Regions from separate parts of the Mesorhizobium sp. M8A.F.Ca.ET.207.01.1.1 genome, predicted to be linked through region 1. Evidence: predicted binding sites of a transcription regulator. Region 1 holds the regulator's gene; each other region holds the start of a gene.
What was found. Region 1 encodes LexA, which represses DNA repair genes until DNA is damaged. Its sites were predicted from a motif close to TGTTCNNNNTGTGTTCNG; they were not measured.
Positions count from the first base shown of each region.

Region 2: EN850_RS25260 (helicase-related protein) is a predicted target of LexA. The motif match lies at 2,420-2,437, and genes of this name have one in related genera.
Region 3: EN850_RS09495 (YifB family Mg chelatase-like AAA ATPase) is a predicted target of LexA. The motif match lies at 2,439-2,456, and genes of this name have one in related genera.
Region 4: EN850_RS28850 (ImuA family protein) is a predicted target of LexA. The motif match lies at 1,949-1,966, and genes of this name have one in related genera.

Region 1 covers NZ_SRUS01000006.1:401,256-406,448, reverse strand. Annotated here, with positions in the region: gene EN850_RS20315 (ABC transporter substrate-binding protein) at 1-269, opposite strand, end outside; gene EN850_RS20310 (GntR family transcriptional regulator) at 424-1,197, shown strand; gene lexA (transcriptional repressor LexA) at 1,608-2,351, shown strand; gene EN850_RS20300 (ComEC/Rec2 family competence protein) at 2,345-4,801, opposite strand; gene gltX (glutamate--tRNA ligase) at 4,905-5,193, shown strand, end outside.
Region 2 covers NZ_SRUS01000009.1:166,780-171,972, forward strand. Annotated here, with positions in the region: gene EN850_RS25250 (acetyl-CoA C-acetyltransferase) at 1-1,030, shown strand, start outside; gene phbB (acetoacetyl-CoA reductase) at 1,153-1,878, shown strand; gene EN850_RS25260 (helicase-related protein) at 2,604-5,193, shown strand, end outside.
Region 3 covers NZ_SRUS01000003.1:163,061-168,253, reverse strand. Annotated here, with positions in the region: gene gshB (glutathione synthase) at 1-385, shown strand, start outside; gene EN850_RS09505 (LysR substrate-binding domain-containing protein) at 487-1,407, opposite strand; gene EN850_RS36310 (hypothetical protein) at 1,511-1,681, shown strand; gene EN850_RS09500 (class I SAM-dependent methyltransferase) at 1,713-2,321, shown strand; gene EN850_RS09495 (YifB family Mg chelatase-like AAA ATPase) at 2,547-4,079, shown strand; gene EN850_RS09490 (malate synthase G) at 4,258-5,193, opposite strand, start outside.
Region 4 covers NZ_SRUS01000012.1:183,846-189,038, forward strand. Annotated here, with positions in the region: gene EN850_RS28840 (hypothetical protein) at 1-407, opposite strand, end outside; gene EN850_RS28845 (hypothetical protein) at 410-1,537, opposite strand; gene EN850_RS28850 (ImuA family protein) at 2,003-2,755, shown strand; gene EN850_RS28855 (DUF6504 family protein) at 2,670-4,190, shown strand; gene EN850_RS28860 (error-prone DNA polymerase) at 4,187-5,193, shown strand, end outside.

The DNA.
Region 1 (5,193 bases):
TGCTCCGCCTGCAGCTTGGCGATCATCTGCGGCACCAGCGATGCATCGAAATTGGTATGGCTTTCCGTATAGACGACGTCCTTGCCCTCGACGAAGCCGTTGTCCGTCAGCGCCTTCTTGAAGCCGGCTATGGCGGCGTTGAGCTGGGGGTGCTCGCCGAAATTGGCAATGCCGATGCGTATCTGGTCGGCGGCGGCACTGCCGGCGCTCACCATCAACGCGCTAGCCAGGAACAAACCCGACAACCAAGCGGATTTCGACTTCAACATCATTTCCTCCCAGATTTGATCAGCGCCGCTTGCAGCGCGGCTACTGCAAACGATCATGGTCAGTCCGCCGGCTTGTGTCAAACATTATATATAATTCTTGCCATGCCCCTACATCATATATAATTTTCCCCTGCCAGACGACGGATGGACCGCGATGCAGGATCAAACGAGCTCCACAAAGACGGAGGCAGCCTATCAGCTGTTGCGGCGCGATATCCTGACCACGCGCCTCATGCCCGGCGCCCCGCTCAAACTGAGTGCACTGCGCGGCACCTATGGAGTCGGCTGGACGCCATTGCGCGAAGCCTTGTCGCGGCTCGAGGCCGAACGCCTGGTCACCGCCATCAGCAATCGCGGTTTTACCGTGGCTCGGGTGTCGCGGGCCGAACTGGAGGACCTGGCGCGCGCCAGGATGGTGGTCGAGATCCCCCTGTTCCTCGAATCGATGGAGAAAGGCGGCAAGGAATGGGAAGATGCCGTGGTCACCGCCCACTACCGGCTCTCCCGTTGCAAAACCGCGGTCGACGATCCCTCGGATGCGGCGGTCGACAAATGGGACGAGAATCACGAGGCTTTCCATGCGGCGCTGCTGAGTGCCGCCACATGCGATTGGCTGTTGCGTTTCCGCTCGACGATCTCGGATCAATTGCGCCGGCATCATCGCTTTCTTGGTCTGGCGCCGACATTGCGGGCCGCGGCCGGCCTCAAGGATGGCTACGAAGAGGCGATGGAGGCGCTGCGCGAAGCGATTGCGATCGAACACCATACCGCGATCATGGAAGCGGCACTCGATCGTGACGTCGAGCGGGCCAAGGCGCTGATGGTGGCCCATATCGGCTACACCCTGCACGTCTATGTCCACAGCGAAGACAGCGGCCCGACCAAATACGCCGCCCGCGCCGGCAGCTTGAAAGCCGGTTCGGGATGACTCCGGCGCTTCCGCGACACCTATTCGCACGCGTTGGTCGGAGTGGGGCCGGACGCCTGGGTCCATCGCTGCCCCGAAGCTGCCAGTCGTTGGCGTTTTGGTTTCGTTTCGTTCCGCGAATAACGGACCGATAAATTATACAATCCGCCCGGGGAAAGCCTTCCGAACGGCTGACGCCAAACTCGGGAGCGGATGGGCCACAGGCCATTAACCATAACGATTTCAATGGGCCTGCCGATGGCGGAAAAGGTCGGCTTCTGCCCGCCGTAGCGGACAAAAAACATCCGCAGCCTTAACAAATTCATTAAACTTTAAACGGTTGCGGAACACAACTGGAACAGATAGTGTTTGTTCTGGGTTTGTTTTTTCGATTCTGGTTCAGACCTTCGTTCAATGCCTTGGGGGCCGCCATGCTGACACGCAAGCAACATGAACTGCTGATGTTCATCCACGAACGGCTCAAGGAAAGCGGGATACCGCCCTCCTTCGACGAGATGAAGGAAGCGCTCGATCTTGCCTCCAAATCCGGGATTCATCGCCTGATCACGGCGCTGGAGGAACGCGGCTTCATTCGCCGGCTACCCAATCGGGCGCGCGCGCTGGAGGTGCTGCGGCTGCCGGATTCGATCGCGCCCGGCCTGAACGCGGCAAAGAAATTTTCGCCCAGCGTCATCCAGGGCAGCCTTGGTCAAAACAATCTTGGCCGCCAGCTCAAGCCGGCGACGGCGCCTTCGCGTCTGCCCGCGGCCGGCAATGACGACGATGTGGTTTCAGCCGTGTCCATCCCGGTCATGGGCCGTATCGCCGCCGGTGTGCCGATCGATGCCATCCAGCATCAGACGCATTCGATCTCGGTGCCGCCGGATATGATCATGGGCGGCGAGCACTATGCGCTGGAGGTCAAGGGTGACTCGATGATCGAGGCTGGTATCTTCGACGGCGACACGGTCATCATCCGCAATGCGAACACGGCAAGTCCGGGCGAAATCATCGTGGCGCTGGTCGACGAGGAGGAAGCGACGCTGAAGCGGTTCCGCCGTAAAGGCGCCTCGATCGCGCTCGAAGCCGCCAATCCAGCCTACGAAACGCGCATTTTCGGGCCGGACAGAGTCAAGGTACAAGGCAAGCTGGTCGGGCTGATCAGGCGCTACTGAGCCGGTTTGCCATCGGACTTGTCTGGCTTTTTATAGGGCGGCAGCCCCCTCGCCTCGCGTGAGAATTTTCGCTGCTCGTGCCAGGGCCGGTATGGTCCCTCGACAGCGAATTCGATCACAGCCGGGGTTGTGGCCGACTGGGGATCGAAGAAGACGGCAGCACTTCCCTTGCGGGCGAGCTGCCGTTTCGTGACGACGACAACCAGCGGATTGTGGCAGGCGTCATAGGCGGTCGCGTCATTGACGACGATCAGGTCGGCGAAGGCGCAGGCTTTCCAGGTGTTCTTGCGATCCTCGACATAGGCGACGATCGCGCCGGAAGGGTGCCTGGCAAGGCAAAGGCCTTCGCGGCAATAGAACGGCGATCCCTGCGGCAGGTCGGTGGGAGCGGCAATATCGAATTGCCCGTCCGCCTTGTCGAACATTTCCGGTTTGACGATTGTTTCGGAGACCAGAGCGCGTTTCCAGTTGTCGGCCGCGAATTCGTTCGGACGTTCCCGGTTGACGGCCAGTTCGCCATTGCCGATCGGCAGTGCGACCAGCCGTGCGTCTTCCGAGATCAGCACGTCGGGCGTGCGTATGTCCGACACAGTCAACAGACCGGCAAGTGCGAATGGCAGTGCCGCGAGCCGCAGCCAGGTCGTCGCCATCGTCGCGATGACCAGCGCGACGGCCACCAGCAGCACGGATTGCTGCGAGATCAGACCTACCCCATCGATTGGCGAGCGCTCCGATATCCATGACGATACGGCGATCATCGCTGTCAGGCCTTTGCCCATCACGTAGAGAAACGGGCCGTCGGCGCCGAAGGGCATCGCCAGCGAACTGAGGACCGCAAAAGGCATGACGACCACCGACACGATCGGCATGACGGCCAGATTGGCGAACAGGCTGAGCGGCGATACGCGCTGGAAATGCCAGATGGCAAACAGCGCCGTCGCGCTGCCGGCAATGATGGAGGTCATGGCCAATCCACCTGTCGCCAGCAGGAATTTTCGCGTCAGGAACCCGGGTAGTGACCGCTTTGGCGACGGTGGCCTCGTCTTACCAGCGCGGTGGTCCGCCCAGCCGGCATAGGCGCCAACAAGGGCCGCGGTTGCTGCGAACGACATCTGGAAGCTCGGGCCGACGACCTCGTGCGGGGAAACCAGGATAACGGCGATCGCCGAGATGGCCAGGTTGCGCATGGTGAGCGCCGCGCGATCGAACAAGACGGCAATCAGCATCACCGCCAGCATGATGAAGCTGCGTTCGGCCGCAACGACGACACCGGAAATGACGAGATAGGCGGCGATCGAGAAAAGTGCGGCGGCGGCCGCATATTTCTTCACCGGCCGGCGCGCGGAAAAGTCTGGAAACAGCGCGAAGGCACCGCGCAACAGACCCATGATGGTGCCGGCGACCAGCGCCATATGCAGTCCCGAAATGGAAATGATGTGATAGATGCCGGTACGCCGCATCGCTTCGTTGATTTCATCGGGAATGCCGGCGCGCACGCCGACGATCAGCGCCGCCGCGATCTCGCCTTCGGCGCCGCCGATGCTGCCCCTGATGTGGTCGGCGATGGCTTCGCGGGCGTTTTCGATGCTTGAAAAAAGACGGGCTGGCAGCGACATCTCACCATCGTCGGTAGCGACAACCGTTGGATTGCCGAGAAAGAAGCCGCTGCCGCCGATGCCTGCGAAATAGCTGTCGAAGGAGAAGTCGTAGCTGTCCGGCCGCACCGGACCGGTCGGCGGCAGCAGTTTGGCGTAGCCTGTGATAAGCGAGCCAGCGGTCATTTCCGGCGGTATCTTGCGTGCCGAAAGCCGGACCCTTTCCGGCGCATAGCGCAATTTCGGCCGGGCGGTCGAAATCACGTCCATGGTCAACCGGATACGGCCGCTCTCCATCTCCTCGAGCGAGACCACGCGGCCGGTCAATTGAGTCGAGATTTCCGAACCCAGCATCCGGGTTCCTGCTCGCCATGTTTCGACCTTCGCCGCGAGCAAGCCCAACGCGCACAACATCACTGCCATGAAACACAGATGGGTTTTCGGCCAGGAGCGCGAGACGAACGCACAGGTCGCCGCCAGCACCATGACCGCGACCGGCTTTGCAAAATCGGGCTCGGTCGCCAGCGAAAAGTAGCCGATCGCCCCAACGGCCAGGCAGACCGGCACCAGCAGGAAGGCGATGCCCCGGTCGAGTTCCAGCTCCGCCGCCTTGGCCAAGCCGTGGCGCAGGCGAGGCAAGGATACCAGGCCCATTTGCCGGCGCACGCGCACAATCCTGCGTGCGGCAGAAGACGGAGTTGGCGCCGGCAAGCCCGCTTGCAACGGCAGGGTTGCGGGCGCAGCCACGAGCGGCGACGGCAGCGGGATCGCCGGAGGCGTCGCAAACAGGGACCGCTCGCTGACGCCGACAATGGCGCCCTCGCCCCGATCCGAGCTCCGGCCTCGTCCAGTCATCGGGTCTGCCCCTTGCGCCCTCGACACCCTATGCTACATGAACGCGCGAAGCGCGAAAGTCCGCGCCCTCCGCACCCAGCTTCAGACGTTTTCCGGGAGTTCCATGTCCGACAAGGTCATCACCCGTTTTGCCCCCTCGCCGACCGGCTATCTGCACATCGGCGGCGCGCGCACGGCACTGTTCAACTGGCTCTATGCCAAGCATACCGGCGGTACGATGCTGCTGCGCATCGAGGACACCGATCGGGAGCGTTCGACCGATGCGGCCACATCAGCCATTCTCGACGGCCTGACCTGGCTCGGCCTGTCATGGGACGGCGATGCGGTTTCCCAATTCGAGCGGGCGCCGCGCCATCGTGAGGTGGCCGAGGAACTGGTGCGGCTGGGCAAGG
Region 2 (5,193 bases), on a different contig from region 1:
CGAGGTCATCCTCGGCCAGGTGCTGACCGCGGCGCAAGGCCAAAACCCGGCCCGCCAGGCCTCGATCCTTGCCGGCCTGCCCAAGGAAACCACCGCCTGGGGCCTCAACCAGGTTTGCGGCTCGGGTCTGCGCGCCATCGCGCTCGGCATGCAGCAGATCGCCACCGGCGACGCCAAGGTGATCATCGCCGGCGGCCAGGAATCGATGTCGCTGTCGCCGCACGCCGAGCATCTGCGCGCCGGCGTCAAGATGGGCGACTACAAGATGATCGACACCATGATCAAGGACGGGCTGTGGGACGCCTTCAACGGCTACCACATGGGCAACACCGCCGAGAACGTCGCCCGCCAGTTCCAGATCACCCGCGACGACCAGGACCAGTTCGCGCTGGGCTCGCAGAACAAGGCCGAGGCCGCGCAGAAGGCCGGCAAGTTCAAGGACGAGATCGTCGCCTTCACCATCAAGGGCAAGAAGGGCGATACGGTCGTCGATCAGGATGAGTACATCCGCCACGGCGCCACGATCGATGCCATGACCAAGCTGAAGCCGGCCTTCGACAAAGACGGCACAGTGACGGCCGCCAACGCCTCCGGCATCAATGATGGTGCCGCCGGCGCGCTGCTGATGAGCGAAGCGGAAGCCGCCCGGCGCGGCATCACCCCGCTCGCGCGTATCGTGTCCTGGGCAACCGCCGGCGTCGATCCGGCGATCATGGGCACCGGACCTATTCCCGCTTCGAAGCGCGCTCTGGAAAAGGCAGGCTGGTCGGTCGGCGATCTGGACCTGGTCGAGGCTAACGAGGCTTTCGCCGCGCAGGCCTGCGCCGTCAACAAGGGCATGGGCTGGGACCCCTCGATCGTCAACGTCAATGGCGGCGCCATCGCCATCGGCCATCCGATCGGCGCCTCGGGCGCCCGCGTCTTCAACACGCTGGTCTTCGAGATGCGTCGCCGCGGCGCCAGGAAGGGGTTGGCCACCCTATGCATCGGCGGCGGCATGGGCGTCGCCATGTGCGTCGAAGCCATCTGAACAAGCCAATAGCGAACAGGAGTAGCGAATAAGGAAGAACGGCCTCAGCGCGGCGGGACATCAAACCCTATTCGCTATTGGCTACTCCCTATTCGCTCCTCCGACCAAAGGGAGGAGAACACATGACCAAGGTTGCAATCGTCACGGGTGGATCGCGCGGTATCGGCGCTGCCATCTCGATCGCTTTGAAGACTGCCGGCTATTCGGTTGCCGCGAACTATGCCGGCAATGACGATGCGGCGGCGAAATTCAAGGCCGAGACCGGCATTCCGGTCTACAAATGGTCCGTCGCCGATTATGACGCTTGCGCCGCCGGCATCAAGCAGATCGAGGCCGACCTCGGCCCTGTCTCGGTACTGGTCAACAACGCCGGCATCACCCGCGACGCCATGTTCCACAAGATAACGCGCGAGCAGTGGAAAGAGGTGATCGACACCAATCTGTCCGGTGTCTTCAACATGACCCATCCGCTGTGGAGCGGCATGCGCGACCGCAAGTTCGGCCGCGTCATCACCATCTCCTCGATCAACGGCCAGAAGGGCCAGGCCGGCCAGGTCAATTACTCCGCTGCCAAGGCCGGCGACATCGGCTTCTCGAAAGCGCTCGCCCAGGAAGGCGCCCGCGCCGGCATCACCGTCAACGTCATCTGCCCGGGCTACATCGCCACCGAGATGGTCAAGGCGATCGACGAGAAAGTGCTCAACGAGCGCATCATCCCGCAAATCCCGGTCGGCCGCCTCGGCGAGCCGGAAGAGATCGCGCGCTGCGTCGTCTTCCTCGCTTCCGAGGATGCCGGTTTCATCACCGGCTCGACCCTCACCGCCAATGGCGGCCAGTACTTCGTCTAGGCATTGATTTTCGCCTGCCCACCAACCAGCGGCCTTGACGGGCGAAAACGGACCGGGAAACCGGTCCGTTTTCAAGTGATGCTCTGGGCCTAAAACGCCTCGCTACGAGCGGCTGCCCCAATCCGGCACGCAAAGGTTAATGACGGCAGCGCGCCTGCGCGAAACCTGTGGGCAAGCCTGTGGATTCTCGGTGGATAAGCTGTTCACAACACAAGATATTGGGGGAACAAAAAGGGAAAATAGCGCTGACGCTGTTTTGTCGCCGATTCGTTCCGGCTTTGAGCGGAAGTTAACATTAATAGGCCGAGATCACCCATAGTTTCTTAACCCACAATTCAGAAAGATTAACAATTTCATAATCTTGAGCAGTGCGCATCGAGCCCCCGACCTCGTTCACAGGCGAAAGTTAACAGAGAGGTTCGCCTAGCATAAAACGGGCCAGTTTTCTGATTCAGCATGTGGTGAGACTCATGGTCGCAAAATCCATATCTAGCCGTGAACAAAAGCTGAATCTGACGGAGTCACCGATTCGTCGCTGATTCGTTCCAGACTCGTTCCAACTGTTAAGCAGGAACTGATTTGCGGGCTGACACGGGCGTCTTCGGAACCCGGGCGGAACATTCCGCTTTCGCTTCGCGCCCGAAATCCCTATGTGTCGGCTGTCATACGCGCCGTCCAGGCACGCTCCCGACAACGAGAGGCCAGAAAGCCTTATTTCCGAGCCGATGAACATCCAGCAGAAACATACCGAGCCGCTGATCCTGTCGGGCCGCGACGTGACCGCCGTGCTTGGGCCGACCAACACGGGCAAGACCCATCTCGCCATCGAGCGCATGGTGGCGCACGAAACCGGCGTCATCGGCCTGCCGCTGAGGCTGCTGGCCCGGGAGGTCTACACACGCGTCTGCGAAAAGGTGGGCGCCCACAAGGTGGCGCTCATCACCGGCGAGGAGAAGATCCAGCCGCCGGGCGCCAAATATTCGGTCTGCACCGTCGAAGCCATGCCGCGCGAGACCGACGCCGCGTTCGTCGCCATCGACGAGGTGCAACTGGCCGGCGACCTCGAGCGCGGCCATATCTTCACCGACCGTATCCTGCACCTGCGCGGCCGCCAGGAAACGCTGCTGCTCGGCGCGGCCACCATGCACGGCATCCTCCAGCGGCTGCTGAAAGGCGTCTCGGTGGTGACGCGGCCGCGCCTGTCGCATCTGGCTTATGCCGGTTCCAAGAAACTGACGCGCCTGCCACGGCGCACCGCGATCGTCGCCTTCTCCGCCGACGAGGTCTACGCCATCGCCGAGCTGATCCGGCGCCAGCAGGGCGGTGCGGCGGTGGTTCTGGGCGCGCTGTCGCCTCGCACCCGCAATGCCCAGGTGGCGCTGTTCCAGTCGGGCGATGTCGACTATCTCATTGCCACCGACGCGATCGGCATGGGTCTCAACCTCGACCTCGACCATGTCGCCTTTGCCCAGAACCGCAAGTTCGACGGCTACCAGTACCGCAATTTGACGGCGGCCGAACTCGGCCAGATCGCCGGCCGCGCCGGCCGGCATCTGCGCGACGGCACGTTCGGAGTCACCGGGCAGGTTGACCCGCTGGACGAGGATCTGGTCCAGAAGATCGAGAGCCATGACTTCGACCCGGTGAAGGTGCTGCAGTGGCGCACCGCCCAATTCGATTTCGCCAGCCTCGATACGCTGAAGCGCTCGATCGAAACCAACGCCCCGGTCGAGGGCCTGACGCGCGCCCTTCCGGCCGTCGATGCCCAGGCGCTCGAACATCTCTCCCGCGACGAAGGCATCCGCGCGCTCGCAACCAATGCCAAGCGCGTGGCGTTGCTGTGGGAAGCCTGCGCGCTGCCGGATTATCGCAAGATTGCGCCCGCCCAGCATGCCGACCTCATCGCCTCGATTTACATGGACCTCGCCCGGCATGGCCATGTCGACGAGAACTATATGGCCGAGCAGGTGCGCCGCGCCGACACCACCGAGGGCGATATCGACACGCTGTCGCACCGCATCGCCCAGATCCGCACCTGGACATTCGTGTCGAACCGGCCCGGCTGGCTGGCCGATCAGGCACACTGGCAGGAAAAGACGCGCGAAATCGAAGACAGATTGTCGGATGCGCTGCATGAGCGGTTGACGAAACGCTTCGTAGACCGCAGGACTTCCGTCCTCATGCGGCGCCTTAGAGAAAATACCATGCCTGAAGCCGAAATCAGTCCTACCGGAACCGTCCTTGTCGAAGGCCATCACGTCGGCGAGTTACAAGGGTTCCGCTTCACCGCCGACCAGACCGCCGGCGGCGAAGACGCCAAGGCCGTGCGCACGGCCGCGCAAAAGGCGCTGGCCGCCGAATTCGATGCACGCGCGGAGCGCTTCGGTGCCTGCGCCAATGGCGATCTAGCGCTCGGTTCGGACGGCACGCTGCGCTGGATCGGCGCGCCGATCGGCACGCTGGTTTCGGGCGAGGACGCGCTGAAGCCGCGCCTGGTGCTGCTGGCCGACGAACAGCTCACCGGCCCGGCGCGCGACAAGGTCGCCGCGCGCGCCGAGCGCTTCGTCAATTTCCAGATCGAATCCCTGCTGAAGCCGCTGGTCGACTTGAAAAATGCCGATCAGATTTCCGGTATCGGCCGCGGCATCGCCTTCCAGCTGGTCGAGAATTTCGGCCTCATCAATCGCCGCGACATCGCCGAGGAGATGAAGTCGCTCGACCAGGAAGGCCGCGCGGCGCTTCGCCGGCTCGGCGTGCGCTTCGGTGCCTACCACGTCTTCGTGCCGGCGCTGATCAAACCGGCGCCCGCCGGACTGGTGACCTTACTGTGGGCGCTGAAGAACGACGGCAAGGACAAGCCCGGCTTCGGCGACGTCGTCCATGCGCTGGCATCGGGCCGCACCTCGGTGGTGATCGATCCGGCCTTCGACAAGGCGTTCTACAAGCTTGCCGGCTACCGCAATCTCGGCCGCCGCGCCGTTCGCATCGACATTCTGGAGCGGCTGGCTGACCTGATCCGCCCGGCGACCAACTGGAAGCCCGGCCTCGGCCAGCGACCGGACGGCGCCTATGACGGCCAGTCCTTCATGGTGACGCCGCCAATGATGTCGATCCTCGGCGCCACCGCCGACGACATGGAAGAGATTCTCAAGGGTCTCGGCTATCGCGCCGAGCCGAAGCCGGCGGCGGACGTCAAGGCGCGGCTGGAAGCGCAGGATACTGCCGCGCGGGAAGCCGCCGCGGCCAAGCAGGCAGCCGCGGAGGCAGCCCGCGCGGAACAGGCCAAGGCGGCGGAAGAGGCGGCAGCGCCAGCCG
Region 3 (5,193 bases), on a different contig from region 1:
GTTCGGCCAGCTGTTCCGCGAGCCCTATATCGTGCAGCGCTACCTGAAGGATGTGCGCAAGGGCGACAAACGCATCATCCTGATCGACGGCGAGCCGGTCGGCGCCATCAACCGGGTGCCGGCCGAGCACGATTCCCGCTCCAACATGCATGTCGGCGGCCGTGCCGAGAAAACCGAGCTGACGGCGCGCGAGCGCGAGATCTGCGCCCGCATCGGGCCGTCGCTCAGGGAACGCGGCTTCATCCTGGTCGGCATCGATGTCATCGGCGACTACATGACCGAGATCAATGTCACCTCGCCGACCGGCGTGCGCGAGGTACAGCGTTTTGGTGGCGCCGACATTGCCAGCCTGTTCTGGGACGCTGTCGAAGCGAAGCGGACATAATCCGTTTTCATTTTGTGTTAACCATGTTCCGCTTTTTGCAGCCGGCTACAACCCGGGCGCAACCTGTCCGGTTACCGGTTCCCCTGATGTTCCTGATTTGATCAAGGCTCTTCGACCCGGCCCTGTTCGCGCTCCCTGACATCAGCCGTCTCGGCCAGCACCCAGTCCCTGAACAGCCTGATCTTCGGGGTGTTGCGGCGGCTTTCGGAATGCACCAGCCAGTAGCCGTCGCCGTCGGACCCCATGGCCTCGAACGGCTGAATGAGCTGTCCTGTCGCCAGCAACGAGCTGTAGAGGTTGCGGGTGAGGATGGCGACGCCCTGATCGGTCAGCGCCGCCATCGCGTCGTAGGCCTGCGTGCCAAGCTCCGGGCCGGCTATGATGCGATCTGGTTCGAAGCGGGCGCCGGCCGCTTCGAACCAGATCTTCCACCAGGGATCGGTCGAACAGCATAGTGGCAGCTTGTAGAGATCTTCGGGCCGGCGGATGCCTCCCACGCTCCGCACCAGCCTCGGGCTGAGCATCGGCGTGTAATCCGCCTTGAACAGATAGTGGGCTGCCAGGCCCGGCCATTTCCCGGTGCCGGTGCGAATGCCGATATCCATGCCGTCGCGCCCAAAATCGGCCAGCTGGGACGATGTGTCGACTTTCACGGCAAGGTCCGGATGCATCAGCTGGAATGCTCCAAGGCGCACGGCGAGCCAGGTCGAGGCAAAGGTCTGGACCGTGGTGACCGACAAGACGCCGGTGGCGCCGCCCTTGGTCGCCACCCACGCATCGGCCAGCGCCGAGAAGGCACCCGATGCGTGCGGCGCCAGCTGCTCGCCGGCCTCGGTCAAGGCGATCTGCCTTGTTTTTCTTACGAAAAGCGGTGTTCCGGCGCGTTCCTCCAGCACCTTGATCTGGTAGCTCGCCGCCGACTGGGTCATGCCGAGCTCTTCGGCCGCCTTGGTAAAGCTGCCCAGCCGCGATGCGGCTTCAAACACCCTGATGGCGCCCAATGGCGGCAGGTCCCAGCTCATCACACATCAATCCTGTTGATGCATGATAAGCGACGTTCGATTGGAAGCCAAGAGCCGGCAAGCGCACACTCAAACCATCGACCGAACCCGAAAGGACATGGCCATGAACACTTCCACGCGGCGCGTCACAGTCCGTCATCCGATCCTCGACCTCTTCGTCGCTCCCTTCCGATCGCGGTCGCGCCGCCTGCTCGACCAGCGCGCACTGTCCGACCATTTCAAGCGCGACATCGGCCTGCTCGACGGCCACGCGCCTTATGGCAGCATCCGCTAGACACGATTGGCGCACGGAGACAGAGAGAATGATGACCGTGCCCGCGAAAGCCCTGGCGCAGAGCCGTCGGACGGTCGAGTCGTATGAGGACTACGCGGTCCGTTATGACGAGATTGTCGGACATGTTCCCCACCCGAACGACCAGGCCGCGCTCAAGCGCGCCGCGGCGATCGCCGGGCCGGGCGGCCGAATCCTGGAGATCGGGTCCGGACCTGGCCGCGATGCGGACTTCCTGGAGGGCCTCGGCGTCAAGGTCCGGCGGACCGACGCGACGCGGCGCTTTCTCGAACTGCAGGCAGCACGCGGCAAGACCGGCGATCTGCTCGATGTGATCACCGACGAGCTTGGCGGTCCCTATGACGCGGTGGTGGCGCTTGCCGTGCTGATCCATGTGCCGCGCGACCAGATCGACCCGGTTCTGGAGAAGATCGCGCGGGCGTTGCGGCCCGGTGGTGCCTCTGTCGTCTCGATGCGCGACGGCGACGGCGAAACGAGCGGCAGATACCATACGGTCGACTGGCGCAAGGACGCCTTCGCGGCGCGCATCGAGGCCGCCGGCATGGAGCTTGTCAGCCACAGCTTCCGCGTCGGCAGGAAGGAGCGAGGGTGGAACACTTTTCTGGCGGTGAAGCCGTCGTGATCTGCACGGACTCCCGGAACGTTCGCCTCCATCCTGCGCGGCTCGCATCGTCACGCGCACGGTGAGGCGCCTTGCAGGCAGTTGCGAGCCCGTCGACGGTATGCGCACGCCTCTCTTTGTTCCTGTATTGTTCTTGCCTTGGGCTGAAATCTGTGGTTGTCTCGCGTTGACGTCGCTCGCGGCCGGCTCACAAAGGCTGGGGAGAGACGGCATCGGGGGCAAAGAATGGTGGCGCGGGTTCGTACGGTCGCTTTCCAGGGCATCGAGGCCGTGCCGGTCGACGTGCAGGTGATGATCGCGCCCGGCAAGGTCGGCATCCAGATCGTCGGACTGCCCGACAAGGCGGTGGCCGAGAGCCGCGAGCGAGTGCAGGCGGCGCTGCATGCGTCGGGCCTGTCGATGCCGTCGAAGAAGGTCACCGTTAACTTGGCGCCGGCCGATCTGCCCAAGGAAGGCAGCCACTACGATCTGCCGATCGCGCTTGGCCTGATGGCAGCACTTGGCGCCATTCCGGGCGACATGCTGGCCGGCTATGTCGTGCTTGGCGAATTGTCGCTCGACGGCACGATTACCGCCGTGGCCGGCGCGCTGCCGGCGGCGATCGGCGCCAATGCCGAGGGCAAGGGCCTGATCTGCCCGTTCGCCTGCGGACCGGAAGCTGCTTGGGCGGGGCGGGAATTCGACATTCTGGCGCCGCGAAGCCTGATTGCCATCGCCAACCATTTCCGCGGCACGCAGGTGCTGTCGCGGCCCGAGGCCGGCATCCGCGCCGCGCCGCGCGACCTGCCCGACCTCGCCGACATCAAGGGCCAGGAGACGGCCAAGCGGGCGCTGGAGGTGGCGGCTGCCGGCGGCCACAACCTGCTGATGGTCGGTCCGCCCGGCTCTGGAAAATCGATGCTGGCGCAGCGGCTGCCGTCGATCCTGCCGCCGCTGGCGCCGAAGGAGCTCCTGGAGGTCTCGATGATCGCCTCGGTGGCCGGCGAGCTCGGCGAAGGCAAGCTGACGGACCGGCGACCGTTCCGCGCTCCGCACCACTCGGCCTCGATGGCGGCGATGGTCGGTGGCGGCATGCGCGCCCGGCCGGGCGAAGTATCCCTAGCGCATCACGGCGTGCTGTTCCTCGACGAGTTCCCCGAATTCACGCCGCAGACGCTCGATGCGCTGCGCCAGCCGCTTGAGACCGGCGACTGCATGATCGCGCGCGCCAACCACCGCGTCACCTATCCGGCGCGCATCCAGCTGGTGGCGGCGATGAATCCGTGCCGCTGCGGCATGGCCGGCGAGCCGGGTTATCGTTGCGTACGCGGCGAGCGATGCCGCACCGACTATCAAGCGCGGATCTCAGGACCGCTGCTCGACCGCATCGATCTTCGTATTGAAGTGCCGGCGGTCTCGGCCAGCGACCTGATCCGCCCCGACAGGGCGGAGAAGAGTGCTGACGTTGCACTCCGCGTCGGCCGCGCGCGCACGCTCCAGCGCGAGCGCTTCGAACGGCTCGGCGTCAACAGCGCCACCACCAACGCGCATTGCGCGCCGGCTGTCATCGAGGCGATCGCCATGCCCGATGCCGCCGGCCTGTCGCTGCTCAAGGACGCCAGCGAAAAACTCGCCTTTTCCGCCCGCGCCTACCACCGGGTGTTGAAAGTGGCGCGCACGCTGGCCGACCTCGACGCCAGCGAAACCGTCGGCCGCATCCATCTGGCCGAGGCGATTTCCTATCGCATGAGCGCGGAGCGTGTGGCGCAGGCGGCGTAGAGACCGCAGTACTGGGCATTACATTGCCGGCTCGACGCTCGCGACGCGACCGCGAGGCACCGGCCGGGCTGGTGACGGCGTTGGCAGATGACCTTTCGAAGCCGCGCTGCGCGCTTGGGCTGAACTGAGCCCATTCAGAAGAGGCGGTGGGCCGATTCCGGTCCAGGCTTGCGCCAGCTCAGCCCTGTTTCGCCTTCAACTCCAGCCGCCGCTTATGCAGCACCGGCTCGGTGTAGCCATTCGGCTGGCTCGTTCCCTTGAACACCAGGTCGCAGGCGGCCTGGAAGGCGATCGAACTGTCGAAATCCGGCGCCATCGGCCGGTAGAGCGGATCGCCGACATTCTGCAGATCGACGATGGCCGCCATGCGCTGCAACGAATCCCTGACCTGGATTTCCGAGCAGACATTGTGGCGCAGCCAGTTGGCGATGTGCTGCGAGGAGATGCGCAGCGTGGCGCGATCTTCCATCAGGCCGACATCGTTGATGTCGGGCACTTTCGAGCAGCCGACGCCCTGGTCGATCCAGCGCACGACATAGCCCAGAATGCCTTGCGCGTTGTTGTCGAGTTCGCGCTGGATCTCGTCGGGTGTCCAGTTCGGCCGCACGGCCACCGGCACCGACAGGATATCGTCGAGTTTCGCCTTCGGCCGGCTCTTCAGCGCCGCCTGGACGGCGTGGACATCGACCTTGTGATAGTGCGTGGCGTGCAGCGTCGCGGCCGTCGGCGACGGCACCCAGGCAGTGTTGGCGCCGGCCTTGGGGTGGGCGATCTTCTGTTCCAGCATCGCCGCCATCAAATCGGGCATCGCCCACATGCCCTTGCCGATCTGGGCATGGCCGGCGAGCCCGCATTCGAGACCGGTGTCGACATTCCAGGCCTCGTAGGCGGAAATCCAGGCGGCCTGCTTCATGTCGCCCTTGCGGATCATCGGGCCGGCTTCCATCGAGGTGTGGATCTCGTCGCCGGTGCGGTCGAGGAAGCCGGTGTTGATGAACACCACGCGCTCCCTGGCGGCGCGGATCGCTTCCTTGAGGTTGATGGTGGTGCGCCGCTCCTCGTCCATGATTCCCATCTTGATGGTGTTCTTCGCCATGCCGAGCAGCGCCTCGAC
Region 4 (5,193 bases), on a different contig from region 1:
GTGCGCGCCTGGACCAGCCACAGGGCGAGTTTGGTTTTGACGCTGTCCTCATAGGGCAACTCCCAGAAGTCGCGATACTCGGATTCCATAGGAATGCGGACAGCTGCGACCCCGGGTTTCCCGTCTTGCAGAAACCCAGCGCCGGCGAGGGCTATGGAAAGCTGCTTGTTAGTGTCGTTGGTGGGGTCGCGCAGGATCGTTTCGACGAGGCGAAACTCGGCCAGCATGGCCAGCATGGTTTTGCCGCTTCCCGGCGCGCCGACAATGCGGATGGGCAGATCAAAAATGTCGGCCTTGCGAGGATGCTCGGCCAGGAATGTGGTGAGTGGCGCCGGACTCACGATCTCCAGGAAAGTAGTGTCGTCACGAATGTATTCGGTGGCGCGGCGGAGAAATGGATTTGCCATGGTCAGCCGTGCCTATCACGCCGACGAAACAAGGGCTGCATCGCGTGACCATTTTCATTGGTCGTTTCCGCCCAGAGTAGTGGAATGCTGTTGTTAGGTGTGTTGTGCTCAAGGATAAGCGGCAAGGCGCAGTCGGCATAACCCATCTTGAGATCGGCCTGCTCTGCCTCGCCAGCATGTTCGATCAGCCGAAGGTAGAGAGCGTGATTATAGTACTTTTCGCAAAGCGCGATGACGGCGTCGTCAGCGCCTGGATTGAGTTTGAGCGAGGCGGGCAGCAAGGTGCCCTGGGTCACATCGATTGACCCGAAGGTTCGGTCCGCCCATTCGAGATTGGCCAATTTGGTGCGTTGGAGTAGCGCCTCGTGCGCCTGGGTGGTCGAGATATAATGATGAATATGCAGCGCGTAATTCTCGACGATCGGAAAGGTCTTTCCCTGTGCCTCAACCGCCTTGCGCGCACCGATCAGCATGTCGTTGAATTTTTGCAGCTTGCCCTTCCACTCGCCATCCTTGAAGCGAATGAAGGTCGTACCTGAGCCGGTGAAATCGTCGATCAGGTAGACATGCTCGAACTGCTCGTCGCCAGCGTCGGCTTCCTTGATTTTCTTCGCAAGATCGAGCCATTTCTCGATGCCGATATTCATCATCGGCACGACCTGCTCCTGGGTGATGCGGCCGCTGTTGGCGCGCCGCATGATGTCGATACGGCTGCCGTCGCTCATGCCTATGAATAGCGAGCGTCGCTTAATCCGCTTGAAGGCTGCGACCCCATCGCTGCTGCCCCAAACCTCATGGGGTGGGATGCCGGCCTGCTTGGCGGCAAGGCGCCGCAGATGCGGCGTCACCGTTTCTGGATAAAAGGCCTCGATCACGCGATAAAGCTCTGCATTGGAGATGTAGACGAGCCGGTGCTTAATGAAATCATAGGCCGTCTGGCGGTCCTCGGCATCGAACTGTTTCAGCCAGATTGCCAGGTTTTCGATAAAGCGGGATCCCGCTCGGAAATCGCTGTAGCCGTCATATTTAGTCGAGGCCATTAGCCGCAGCCAAGTATACTCGGCCGTCGCCACGCCGTCATCGGTCCAGTTCATGATTTGCGCAATAAGGCGCAGGCCGAGCAGGTTCATCGGCACCACACCGTAACATGTTCAAATATCGTCTCGCGCACGGAATCTCCCCCTGGAGAGTTTGTAGCGAATTGCACATCGTTGGCAAAGCAATTGAGTCGCGCTTTCAGTGGAATGATGCGTACTCTCGAAATGGAGGAGAAATCGATCAGATTATGCTGCGACTACGGCTTCACACGTCAATCGGCCCAAAGCTACGATTGGGAACGCCCAAAAAAACAGTGAACGAGTGAATGCGGCAGGAATACTGAACGATCGTCTGCTTCTGGAGTCGCGCTATGACGGGCTGAACGGCTGAGATGAGGCTTAACGCCGCCCTTGTGTTGTCGAAGCAGCCTGTAATTTCGCAAGCGGCGCCGCGAAACACGCCAGCGGCTCGCTGATGCCCACTTGACTCTCGTTCACCAATCGTAGAACAAATAGAGAACATTCTTATATACGCTTTCTTGGAGGTCAACCACCATCTTGCGGCCGGAGCCCGCCATAGAGTCATTGCGCGCGCGGATCGAGAAGATCGAGGGCCGAGGCCGGCGCGCCATATCTGTACTTCCTTTCGGAATAGCCGAAATCGACGCACGACTCCCGGGCGGCGGACTGGCGCTCGGCGCGCTGCATGAAATCGCAGGCGGCGGCAATGGCGCCATCGACGGTGCGGCAGCAGCGCTGTTCGCCGGCGGTGTGGCGGCGCGAACGCGGGGCAAGGTCTTGTGGTGCATCACCCGCCCAGACTTGTTCGCCCCAGCGCTGGCGCAGGCCGGCCTCAAACCTGACCGGGTCATCTATGTTGAGGCCGGCGACGACAAGACGATCCTCGCCTGCATGGAGGAAGGCATCCGGCATGGCGGGCTGGGCGCGGTCGTCGGCGAGGTCGCGCGCCTGACCATGACCGCTTCGCGGCGGCTGCAGCTTGCCGCCGAGGAAGCGCACACGATCGGCATCGCGCTGCGGAGATGGCGGCGGCAGGCGGAGGCGGCCGATTTCGGGCAGCCGACGGCAGCCATGACACGCTGGCGCGTCTCGGTCCTGCCATCGGCGCCATTGCCTGTACCTGGCGTCGGCCGTCACCGATGGCTGGTCGAATTGATCCGCGCCCGCGCGGGCGAAAGTGCCGATTTCGAATTGGAGGCGTGCGATGGCACGGGTTGTCTCGCTGTTCCTGCCGACCTGGCCGACCGACAGGGTGCGGCGCAAGGCCGGCGATGGGGCGCCTCCAGCTGAGGCTCCGCTCGTCCTGATCGGCCGCGATAAAAACAGGCGCTTGGTGCTCGCCGCCGACGCCGCCGCACTCGTCGCCGGCCTGCGCCCCGGCATGCCCGTGACGAAGGCGCAGGTGCTGGTGCCGGACCTCGCGATCCAGGACGCCGATCCGCAAGCGGATGCCAAGGCGCTCGAGCGGCTCGCCGTCTGGATGCTTCGATTTGCACCGATCCTAGCGCCCGACCCTCCCGACGGGATCGTCATCGACACGACCGGCGCCGACCATCTCCATGGCGGCGAGGCCATGATGCTCGAGGGCATGGTCGGACGTCTGGCCATGTCCGGCATCGTCGCCCGCGCCGCGATCGCGGACAGCTGGGGTGCGGCGCATGCAATGGCCCGCTATGGCGGCCATCGCATCCGCATCGCACCGGCCGGCCATGGTCAATCGATCCTCGAACCGCTCGCGCTCGAGGCGTTGCGGATCGCGCCTTCGACGGCGGCCGAACTGCGCAAGCTAGGCTTCCAACGGATCGGCGATCTCCTGAAACAGCCGCGCGCCCCGCTTGCGTTGCGCTTCGGTCCGGAGATCGGCCGTCGTATCGATCAGGCCCTTGGCGCCGTCGCCGAGCCGATCGACCCGGTTCGTCCGCCGGACATCATCGAAGTCCGCCGCGCCTTCGCCGAGCCTATCGGCGCGGCCGAGACAATCGCGCGCTACATCGGCAAGCTCGTCGCCCAGCTCTGCAACCTGATGGAACAGCGCGGCATCGGCGCGCGCCGTCTCGATCTCATCTGCCGGCGCGTCGACAGCCATGCCCAGGCGATCCGTGTCGGCATGGCGATGCCCGTTCGCGATGCCAAACGGTTGACGCGGCTGCTCTGTGACAAGATCGAGACCATCGCGGCCGGCTTCGGCATCGAGATGATGATCTTGGCGGCGACGGCGGCTGAGCCTCTGGAGCGCAGCCAGGCCGTGAGTTCCCTCGTCGAGGAGACCGTGCCCGACGTCTCCGAACTCATCGATACGCTGATGAACCGCGTCGGCGAGCGCGCCGTCTATCGGCTTGCACCCGTCGCCAGCGACGTGCCGGAGCGTTCGGTTGGCAAGATTCCGGCGATGGCGGCCGACACCGGCGCGAGCTGGCCCGGTCACTGGCCGCGGCCCTCGCGCTTGCTGGCGCAGCCGGATCCGGTCGAGACGGTGGCGCTGTTGCCCGACCATCCGCCAGTGTCCTTCACCTGGCGAGGGGTGCGCCGACGCGTGAAGCGCGCGGACGGTCCGGAGCGGGTCTTCGGCGAATGGTGGAAGCGCGACGCCGAGCTTGTCGCGGTGCGCGACTATTTCAGGGTCGAGGACGAAGCCGGCGAGCGCTACTGGCTCTACCGCGCCGGCGACGGCGAGGATGCGGCAACGGGCTCGCACCGCTGGTTCCTGCACGGAGTGTTCGGATGAGCGAGGTCCGTTATGCCGAATTGCAGGTCACCTCGCATTTCAGCTTCCTGCGCGGCGCCTCCTCGGCCGAGGAGTTGTTTTCGCAGGCAGCGCTGCTCGGCATCGAGGCGCTGGCCGTCGCTGATCGCAACAGCCTCGCCGGCATCGTGCGTGCCCATGAGGCCGCCAGGACGACTGGCGTGCGGCTCATCGTCGGCTGCCGGCTTGACCTCGATGACGGCACGTCGCTGCTTGTCTACCCAACGGATCGCGACGCCTATTCCAGGCTGTGTCGGCTGCTCTCGCTTGGCAAGGGACGCGCCGGAAAAGCGAAATGCCGGCTGGCGTGGAGCGACGTCGTCGCCTATGGCGCCGGCCTCATCGCCGTTCTCCTGCCCGATCTGGCCGATGAGACCCTGGCGCTGCGCCTCAGGCACCTGCGCGAGGCATTCGGCGATCGGGCGTACATGGCGCTGACGCTCAGGCGCCGGCCCAACGATCAGCTTCGCATCCACGACCTGGCGGCACTTGCCCTCAAGATGAAGGTGGCGTGCGTCGTCACCAACGACGTGCTCTTCCACGAGCCAGGCCGCCGCACCATGCAGGACGTTGTCACCGCGATCCGGCACAATGTTACCATTGACGCGCTCGGCGACCGCCGCGAGCGGCATGCAGACCGCCATCTCAAGCCGCCGCAGGAGATGCACCGGCTTTTCGCGCGCTACCCGGAGGCGCTGGCGCGCACCATCGAGATCGCCAACCGCTGCCGCTTTTCGCTCGACGAACTCGCCTACCAATATCCGGAGGAGCGCGACGACCCGTCTTTGACACCGCAGCAGGCGCTCGAAAAGCTGACCTGGCAGGGCGCCGACTCCCGTTACCCCGAGGGTTTGCCTGACAGCGTCATCGCGTCACTGCGCCACGAATTGCGGCTGATCGAGAAGCTCGATTATGCGCCCTACTTCCTGACCGTGAACGCCATCGTTCGCTTCGCGCGGTCGAAGGACATCCTTTGCCAAGGCCG